DNA from 3 places in the Phyllobacterium zundukense genome. Region 3 is predicted to be linked to each of the others. Evidence: riboswitches for the same ligand, from Rfam matches in the RefSeq annotation. Region 3 holds a riboswitch; each other region holds the start of a gene.
What was found. Region 3 has a riboswitch for thiamine pyrophosphate ahead of thiE (thiamine phosphate synthase). Riboswitches for the same ligand answer to the same signal wherever they lie in the genome.
Positions count from the first base shown of each region.

Region 1: another riboswitch for thiamine pyrophosphate. It lies ahead of thiB (thiamine ABC transporter substrate binding subunit); the one in region 3 lies ahead of thiE (thiamine phosphate synthase).
Region 2: another riboswitch for thiamine pyrophosphate. It lies ahead of thiC (phosphomethylpyrimidine synthase ThiC); the one in region 3 lies ahead of thiE (thiamine phosphate synthase).

Region 1 covers NZ_CP017940.1:172,967-176,242, reverse strand. Annotated here, with positions in the region: gene BLM14_RS00845 (thiamine diphosphokinase) at 1-476, opposite strand, end outside; TPP riboswitch at 1,342-1,460, shown strand; gene thiB (thiamine ABC transporter substrate binding subunit) at 1,506-2,522, shown strand; gene thiP (thiamine/thiamine pyrophosphate ABC transporter permease) at 2,527-3,276, shown strand, end outside.
Region 2 covers NZ_CP017940.1:1,086,833-1,090,108, forward strand. Annotated here, with positions in the region: gene rpsU (30S ribosomal protein S21) at 246-518, shown strand; gene BLM14_RS05270 (NADPH-dependent FMN reductase) at 746-1,315, shown strand; TPP riboswitch at 1,361-1,476, shown strand; gene thiC (phosphomethylpyrimidine synthase ThiC) at 1,585-3,276, shown strand, end outside.
Region 3 covers NZ_CP017940.1:3,304,853-3,308,128, forward strand. Annotated here, with positions in the region: gene thiD (bifunctional hydroxymethylpyrimidine kinase/phosphomethylpyrimidine kinase) at 1-828, opposite strand; gene thiE (thiamine phosphate synthase) at 825-1,490, opposite strand; TPP riboswitch at 1,557-1,659, opposite strand; gene BLM14_RS16625 (TadE/TadG family type IV pilus assembly protein) at 1,708-2,661, opposite strand; gene BLM14_RS16630 (ABC transporter ATP-binding protein) at 2,812-3,276, opposite strand, start outside.

The DNA.
Region 1 (3,276 bases), 820 kb from region 3:
GGCGTAAATGCAACAATGCTGAAGGGGGTTCCGTCGGCAAAATCGAAGTCATGGGAACCTGCAACCAGCGGGTGCGCCTCCTCGCTGCCACTGGAGAGAACGAGCTTTCGTCCTTCGGCCGCATAACGGGTCGCCATCGTCAAATGCAGGAGTGTGTGATCGGTGCGCGGACCGCCGAACGCACCGCAGAGGATGACTTCGGTGGCACCGAGCCGCCAGGCTTCATTCAGTGCCAGCTCACCATCGGTCATGTCCTTGGCTGCGGGGAAAACCGAACGGGGCACATCAGCGTACTGGGCATCGAGCTCAGGAGATGTCGAGTCAAAATCGCCAAGCCAGAGCTCCGGTGTGAGACCCAGCGCTTCGGCATGCGCAATACCCCCGTCTGCCGCCAGAACCCGGGCCCCGGCTACGAGCTGCCGGAGACGGTCGGTAACATGGACGATTCCGCCGAGAAGAATAACGAATTTGCTCATGAATCGCCCATAGCATGGGTAAGGTCAGCCGCATAGCTTTGATGGAGCGGGACCGAAACTATCCCGACGTGATCCTTGGAAAATTCAAGAGAGGGATCGTTTCGCGATGATCTTGCCGTGATCGAAAAGCGCCTCCCTCTCCGTCATCCTCGGGCTTGACCCGAGGACCCACGGTTGAGAAGGACTGAGATATCACGGCACGCAACGCATTCCAGCAAAGTGAAATTCCCAATGGCCGTTTGCGTTGACGGTTTCGTTCCCTGGATCGCGTCGGGATGGTGGATAAATTCTCGCCCCTTTGCCATGGGTCCTCGGGTCAAGCCCGAGGATGACGGAGAGGGAGGCACCTGCATTGTTGGAGAAGAAAGGTGCCGGTCGAACCTTGCACGATCCCACCGCTTTCAAATATTCCCGCCAACTTATCCAACACCCTCCAACCTCAGCTATTCTAACTCGGTCCTTTCCACGGGGAACTGCTTCCGGAGCCGTTCGAAGCGGGGAGAGGATCGGCGCCTCCGATGGCGGGTAACGGATGACCCGCTGTCCGGGGAAGTTGCGTCCAAGGGTTCCCCTGCCGGTACTAGGACCGGTGCGTGCTGGACGAGCACTGTGAGGGGCGGTGGGTCAGGTAAGGGCTACGAGCCCGGCCGCTGCCGTCGCGACGCGGAACGGATGCGATAGAAAAACGCCGGACGGGCGGTCTTCGGATCGCATATCACTACCAAAAGACGCGCTTCGACGACCGCCCGTCTTTCCCACCAACTCAATGGCCAGACGCAAAGGCGGGCGTGGCAAAGGAGGCGTATATCGTTAGACAGCAAGGTAACCCTGCTTGCGCCGCTGCAGCTTTATCTTTAATGTTTGCAACGCTCTAACGGGGTGCCTGTCCAACTGAGACAGGCTGAGAGGCTTTGGGAGAAATCCTGCCAACCCGCGGAACCTGATCCGGTTTGTACCGGCGGAGGGATTAGACGCGGCAGGAAAAGCCGGCGCATCAATCCTTTTGAATTGTAACCATAGGAGACGCCGATGCGGCCGTTCAATACACTTGTGAAATCAGCAATTCTGGTTGGCGCGCTGGCGCTCGGCCTGACAGCCCCGGCAAAGGCCGACGGCAAGCTAACCGTCTATACCTATGAAAGTTTCACCGCAGAGTGGGGTCCAGGTCCGAAAGTCAAGGACGCTTTCGAGAAGCAGTGCAGCTGCACCGTCGAGTTCGTGGCAGTCACCGATGGCGTTGCGCTGCTTAACCGGCTGAAACTTGAGGGGGCGTCGACAAAGGCCGATATCGTTCTCGGCCTCGACACGAACCTGACCTATGAGGCCAGCCAAACCGGTCTCTTTGCACCGCATGGCATCGACACCAGTGCGATCGCCATTCCTGGAGGTTACAAGGACGATACATTCGTTCCCTATGACTATGGTTATTTCGCCGTCATCTATGACACCGAAAAACTGAAAAATCCGCCCACGAGTCTGAAAGAACTGGTCGAAGGCGATCCGAAACAGAAGATCGTCATCGAAGACCCGCGCACCTCGACACCCGGTCTCGGCCTGCTGCTCTGGGTGAAATCGGTCTATGGCGACAAGGCTGGCGAAGCCTGGGGCAAGCTGAAGGACCGCGTGTTGACGGTAACGCCCGGCTGGTCGGAAGCCTATGGCCTGTTCACCAAGGGTGAAGCGCCATTTGTTCTCTCCTACACCACTTCGCCCGCCTATCATCTGATTGCGGAGAAGACTGAACGCTACAAGGCTGCCGCATTTAAAGAGGGTCATTATCTGCAGGTGGAAGTAGCCGCGCAAACAGTGAACGGCGCAAAAAATCCGCTGTCGGCGCAGTTCCTGGCGTTCATCACCAGCACCGCATTCCAGGATGCGATCCCGGAAAACAACTGGATGTTCCCGGCCGCCAAGACAAGCGCGCCGCTCAATCCGGCTTTTGAAACGCTGGTAAAACCGGAAAAGACATTAATCTTTTCGCCGGAGGAAGTCTCAAGGAACCGCAAGGCCTGGATCGATGAATGGCTGTCTGCCATGAGCCTGTAACGCTGTGATATCCGCCCGCTCACCGAAACCCCTGGCGGGGGCCCTCGCCCTCGCATTCCTGGCCGTGCTCGCGGGCGGCGCGTTGCTCAGTCTTGCAATGGAAGCATTGCGTGGCAGCACGGAAGGTTTCGCCGCCTTCGACAGTTATTTGTGGAGGATCGCGCGCTTCACACTGCTGCAGGCGATCCTTTCCATGCTGCTCTCGGTGGCCTTTGCCATTCCGCTTGCCCGCGCGCTGCACGCGCATCCGGATTTCCCCGGACGCGCGATGATCCTGCGGCTCTTCGCTCTGCCGCTGGCCCTGCCCGCACTTGTCGCGGTCCTCGGCATCACCAGCATTTATGGTCGCAACGGTCTGCTCGCTGCAGCTTTCCGTGGCCTCGGCCTCGATGTCATTCCCAATATATATGGCCTGACCGGCATTCTCATCGCCCATGTGTTTTTCAATCTGCCGCTGGCGGCACGTCTCATCCTTTCGAGCCTTGATTCCATTCCCGAAGATTACTGGAAACTCTCGTCGCAGCTGGGTATGCGAGGTTGGGCACGGTTCCGGTTGATCGAATGGCCAGTGATCCTGCGCAACCTCTCCGGCATTTCGGGCCTGATCTTCATGCTGTGCATCACCTCCTTCACCATCGTCCTCACGCTTGGCGGCGGACCGCGTGCGACAACACTGGAGGTTGCAATCTACCAGTCGCTGCATTTCGACTTCGATATTGCCCGTGCGGTATCCCTGACCCTGGTACAATTGTGC
Region 2 (3,276 bases), 1.7 Mb from region 3:
GTGCGCACGAACCAGGAACGGTTACTGCGCACCAAGTATGAAATTACATCAGGCAGGCGATAGAAAAAGCCAGCATGTCTGGACAAAAGCCCGAGTAAATTACTTGAGCACACTGGATTTTTGGCGCGGAAATGAATAAAGTCCGCGCTTCTCCGGATTGCCGTAGTGGCAATTCTTCAAACGCTTGTCTGATTGTGGTCAATTGTGATTCTGCAAGACGAGGCAAGCATGGGTAAGGAAAACGATTGCAAGTTCTCGTCCGTGACAACAATGTTGAACAGGCCCTGCGGGTCCTGAAGAAGAAGATGCAGCGGGAAGGTCTTTTCCGCGAAATGAAGGCGCGCCAGGCATTCGAAAAGCCGTCCGAGCGCCGCGTCCGTGAAAAGGCTGAAGCCGTAAGCCGTGCCCGCAAGGCTGCACGCAAGCAGGCACAGCGCGAAGGCCTGTTGCCCGGTCCGAAGAAAAAGGAACGGGTTGCCCGTCCGAACGGCAGCACTGGCGGCGATTTCAACCGATAAATCCATGACCGGCCCGACCGGTCATTTGTAAACGCGACAGAACCCGCACGGCCTCTGCTGTAGCGGGTTTCGTTTTGCTCAAATCAGGCTGAATTCTTAAAAGCCTCCAGTCGTTTGCTTTTGAGCGAGAACAGAATATCCGGTTTCCAAAAAGTGCCTTCTTGTGCAGTGCGGCAAAGCCTTCCTATTCATAGGCGACAAGATTCACGCCTTATGGAGACGCGGCAATGGCACTCAAGCTCAACATCATCATCGCCAGCACACGGCCGGGCCGCGGAGGCCCCGCAGTTGCAAAATGGTTTAATGAATTTGCCAGGCAAGATGGCCGGTTTGACCCTGTTCTGGTCGATCTTGCCGAGATCAATCTGCCGATCTTTGACGAACCCAATCATCCTCGCCTGAAAAAGTACGAACACGCGCATACAAGGAAATGGAGCGAGATTGTCGATTCGGGTGATGCCTATGTTTTTGTTACGCCGGAATATGATTATTTCGCCCCGCCGCCGCTGACCAATGCGATGATCTATCTCTGGCAGGAGTGGAACTACAAGCCTGCCGGTTTTGTCAGCTATGGCGGCGTCTCGGGCGGCTTGCGCTCGGTCGAATCAGTCAAGGGACTGATGGCCGGATTGCGCATGGTTCCCATTCCGGAAGGCGTTCCGGTACATTCCTACCAGCAATACATCAACGATGAAGGCGTATTCCAGCCAAGTGAAAGCATCGTGACAAGCGCAACGAACATGCTCGGCGAGCTAACCAAATGGGCTGGCGCGTTGAAACAGCTTCGCGCAGCATAGAACATACACCCGCTTGACAACGAAGTCGCGAGCGGGTCAGTTAGGGTTATTCACCAGGGGAGTCCCGACAAGGGGCTGAGATACTGCTGGCTTTGCAGCGCAGTGACCCGTTGAACCTGATCCAGTTCATACTGGCGTAGGGACGGTGCAAAAGTCTTCGCGAGTCGTGCTCCGGCACAATATCGTCTGTATTCAGACTCGCGAACTCCTTTCATCCTTCCGGCACAGAACTGGGTTTCCACGCAAATAAACTGCAAAGGAACCTGATGATGACCGCAATGACCCCAACTGTTTCTGCCCCGACCGTCTCGACCGGCTCCCTGCCGGCGTCGACCAAAACATACAAGACCGGACGCATTCATCCCGATATTCGCGTGCCCATGCGCGAAATCGCTGTTCATCCGACTGCCGGCGAACCCAATGTCACGGTTTACGATTCCTCCGGCCCTTATACCGACCCTTCCGCTGCGATCGATATCGCCAAGGGTCTTCCACGTATCCGCGAGCGCTGGCTCGCCGCGCAGGGCGACACCCGTTCCTATGAAGGGCGTCACATCATCCCCGCGGACAATGGTTTCGCCACGGGCGAGCGGCTGACGCCGGAATTTCCCATCCGCAATCAGCCGCTGAAGGCAGTGGGTACCAAGGCCGTCACCCAGCTTGCCTATGCGCGAGCCGGAATCATCACACCGGAAATGGAATATGTGGGAATAAGGGAAAATCTCGGCCGCGTGGCAGCCAGAACGGCAGCTGTGCGCGATGGCGAATCATTTGGCGCCGCCATTCCGGATTATGTGACCCCGGAATTCGTTCGCGAGGAGATCGCCCGGGGCAGGGCAATCATACCAGCCAATATCAACCATCCAGAACTTGAGCCGATGATTATCGGTCGCAACTTCCTGGTCAAGATCAACGCCAATATCGGCAATTCCGCGGTCACTTCCTCGATGGCAGAGGAGGTTGAGAAGATGGTATGGGCGACGCGCTGGGGTGCGGACACGGTGATGGACCTCTCCACTGGGCGCAACATTCATAATATTCGCGAATGGATCATCCGCAATTCGCCTGTGCCGATCGGGACGGTGCCGCTGTATCAGGCGCTGGAGAAGGTTGGCGGCATCGCCGAGGACCTCACATGGGAGGTTTATCGCGATACGCTGATCGAACAGGCCGAGCAGGGTGTGGACTATTTCACCATTCATGCCGGTGTGCGGCTGCACTATATCCCGCTGACGGTGAATCGCGTGACAGGTATCGTATCGCGTGGTGGGTCGATCATGGCGAAGTGGTGCCTGCATCACCACCGCGAGAGTTTCCTTTACGAACATTTCGCGGAAATCTGCGATATCTGCCGCGTCTACGACGTGAGCTTTTCCCTGGGTGACGGCCTTCGGCCGGGCTCGATCGCCGATGCCAATGACGCGGCGCAATTTGCCGAACTCGAAACGCTCGGTGAACTTACGCAGATCGCCTGGGCCAAGGACTGCCAGGTGATGATCGAGGGGCCAGGTCACGTCCCGATGCACAAGATCAAGGAAAACATGGACAAGCAGGTTGCCGTTTGCGGCGAGGCGCCATTCTACACGCTCGGACCGCTCACCACGGATATTGCGCCAGGCTACGATCACATCACGTCGGGTATCGGCGCCGCGATGATCGGCTGGTTCGGTACGGCGATGCTCTGCTATGTGACGCCGAAGGAGCATCTTGGCCTGCCCAACCGCGACGACGTGAAAGTCGGCGTGATAACCTACAAGATTGCAGCTCATGCGGCGGATCTGGCCAAGGGGCATCCGGCGGCGAAACTGCGTGATGACGCCCTGTCGCGGGCACGCTTCGAGTTCCGTTGGGAAGACCAGTTCAATCTGTCGCTCGATCCCGAAACGGCGCGGCTCTATCACGATGAGACCCTGCCCAAGGAAGCACACAAGGTGGCGCATTTCTGCTCCATGTGCGGACCG
Region 3 (3,276 bases):
TCATGACGGCTGCGACGCCGGCCACCACCGGTAAAAATGGTGCACCGGCCCGCGTCCCTGCCCCACTCTGAGATCATCGGCAGCGGCCATCGCCGCCGTCAGATACGCCTTCGCTTGCCCCACCGCCCCGCGCAAATCCGCGCCCTTCGCCAGCCCGGCAGCAATCGCCGCTGCCAGCGTGCAGCCTGTGCCATGATCATGATTGGTCGCGATGCGCGGGCTCGACAAGCGATGCACTGTCTCGCCATCAAATAACAGATCGGTGCTCAATTCGCCCTTCGCATGACCGCCCTTGATCAGCACAGCCGCAGGGCCAAGTGCCAGCAACCGCTCCGCCTGCCGTGCCATTTGCGCTTCGTCTGCCGCGATGGCTTCGCCCGTCAGCAAAGCCGCTTCAGGCAGGTTGGGCGTCAGCACCAGTGCATGCGGCAGTAGTCGCTGCCGCAAAGCTTCAATCGCCTCCGGTTGCAGCAGGCGGTCGCCCGACGTCGCCACCATCACCGGATCGAGCACGGCCCTTCGACCCCAATGCTCGAGCGCCCCTGCTATGGTCTCGATTGTCTCGACCGTCGAAACCATGCCGATCTTGATCGCCTGCACGTCGATATCCGACAGCACCGCGTCGATCTGGGCGCGGATAATGCCGGGTGACAAATTCTCGATGGCGGTAACCCCGCGCGTGTTCTGTGCGGTGATGGCGGTGAGCACGCTCGTGCCATAGACGCCGAGCGCCGAGAAGGTCTTCAGATCCGCCTGGATTCCCGCCCCACCGCCGCTGTCGGACCCGGCAATGGTCATGGCAATGGCGGTCGGGGCGATTGCGGTCATGCCCGCTCCTTGAGCGATGCATCGACCACGGCGCGCAAGGCAGCGGCTGCGCCTTGCGGATCGGCCTGGCGGAAGATCGCCGAAATGACCGCGACACCGTCCGCTCCGGCAGCAATGGCAGGCGGCGTCCGCTCAAGGTCTATGCCGGCGATAGCGCCAATCGGCAGGCTTGGTTTCACCCTGCGGATGATCGGCGCCAGGCGGCTGAAGCCGTCGAAGCCGATCGGACCGTCGGGATTATGCTTGGCCGGTGTCTCGAACAGACCGCCAATGCAGGCATAGTCGATATCGCCCTGGATGGCTGCCTGCGCGTCGGCTTCGTTTTTAACGGTCAGGCCAATGATCGCACCCGGTCCAAGCAAGGCACGGGCATCGCCGACAGTCATATCCTCGCGGCCGATATGCACACCCTCGACCCCAGCAGCCAGCGCCACGTCGATGCGGTCATTGATGACCAGCGTCACACCCGTGCCCTTCAGCGCCGCATGGATTGCCCGCGCCCGCTCGACCATCGAGCGCGTCGGTGAATTCTTGTCGCGGTACTGGATGATCGTGGCGCCGCCACGGGCGGCTGCAAGTGCAAGCTCGCCCAGATCCTTGTCGCCGCCGATCGCGTCGACATCGACGATGGCATTCAGCCGGAAATCTACTTTTGGTCGCACAGTCTGGACTCCATCGTGAACAGGTTGGAGATCCGGATATGTGCGAAGACAAGGCAGAGGGCGTGAAGAATGCTCAATTCCCGTTCCTACGCCGGCATAACCCGGATCAGGTTCAAGGGTCCAGCTCGACGCTATCTCAGCACTGTACAGTGCCCCCCTCGGAATGAAGTCATGATGGAGCGGCGCAAGATCAAAGTCAATTGCGCCGCTCGGTTGATCAGTGTGTCAGACGGACAAGTTCGCCATCGACGGATTTGCAGGCCGATGTCACGGTGTAGAAGACGTCCTGTTTCGCCCAACCACCTCCGTCTTCCCAAGCATGCTTATGAGTTCCGCCGTCACAGCTGAAAATGTCCGTGAGGGGTGGCGTTGACTGAGGGGGAAGCTGTTTCCCGTCGACAAAGAGATAATGTACCGTGTCCTTATTGTTTGTCGTATACGTCCTGTTGTAACTGGTCTTCTTCGCGTCAACTACACATTTAACAATCGTTTTCGATGCGTCGGGATTGCGATATCCTATATCACAGCCGTCTTCCTTGACTTGCATTTTCAAATAGACGCTGTCGTAATCTGAAAGCGTGATCGTTGTCATCTGATCCTTTGTCGGAACGGTTGTACCGGTGCCTCTTCCACTCTCAAAGCTGTGATCTGTGGGTTGATACACAACCGTTCCAACAGTGGTCTCAACGCCGTTTTTTACGGCAACAACGGTGACGCGCTTGAACCAGTGACCGTAGATATTATCGACCTTGATTGTAGCACTGCTTGGCTTCAGGGGTGCCAATGCCTGCGCATTGACACCAACCGCCATCGTGTCCTGATTGAGGATACGCATGAACGTTGTTTGAGTCTGCCCAGCGAGACTGACGGTTATTCGCTGGTTCGCAGCGCTGAAATTGACTGTGACTGCACCGTATTTGGCCATCCCGAGATTTGCCTTCAGATAAGCCCTTGCGCGATCTTCGGCAGCTTGCTTGTTTGCACCGGTAAATACTGACGCACCAGCTAGCGCCGCCGCATCGGCAGCATCCTGCAACGTGGCCCGTTCATTGGTCGCGACGCTGTAGTCGACAGCAAGCCCGGTCATCCCCATGATCGGCACGAGCATCAATGCGAATGTAAGGGCCGTGGCCCCGCTGCGGTCTTTCAGGAAATCTCGAAAACGCTTCATGTCCCACTCCAGTCGTTGAGTGGAACAATTGATTTCCTGGAGTAAATGCCCGCTTAGGAAATTCGTTCAGATTTTCACGATCGGGGTGCCGAGACGCGATTTCCGCGGATTCATTACCGAAATGGTAAAAATCATATGAAAGTTTCTGCCCTAGAGCGCTGCGTCCGGCCGGACAAACCCCTGGCTCGCCACCAGCAGGTTTCGCGTGTACTCCTGCGTCACCTTGCGCTTGGCCAGCTCCGATGCTGTCAGACGCTCCACCTCTGCACCATTCTGCATCACCATCAAGCGGTCGCACATATGGGTGACGACGGCCAGATCATGGCTGACCATGACGAATGTCAGCTTGCGGTCGCGCCGAATTTGCTCAAGCAGGTTCAAGACCTCCGCCTGGACCGAGGCATCGAGCGCCGAGGTCGGTTCGTCCAGAAGCAGGATCGACGGCTCCAGGATCAGAGCGCGGGCGATGGCAACGCGCTGGCGCTGGCCGCCGGAGAGCTGGTGCGAATAGCGGAAGCGAAAACTCGATCCGAGCCCCACTTCATCCAGTGCGCGCAGGATGCGCTTTTCGATGTCGCCGAAGCCATGGATGACCAGCGGCTCCAGCAACAGCCG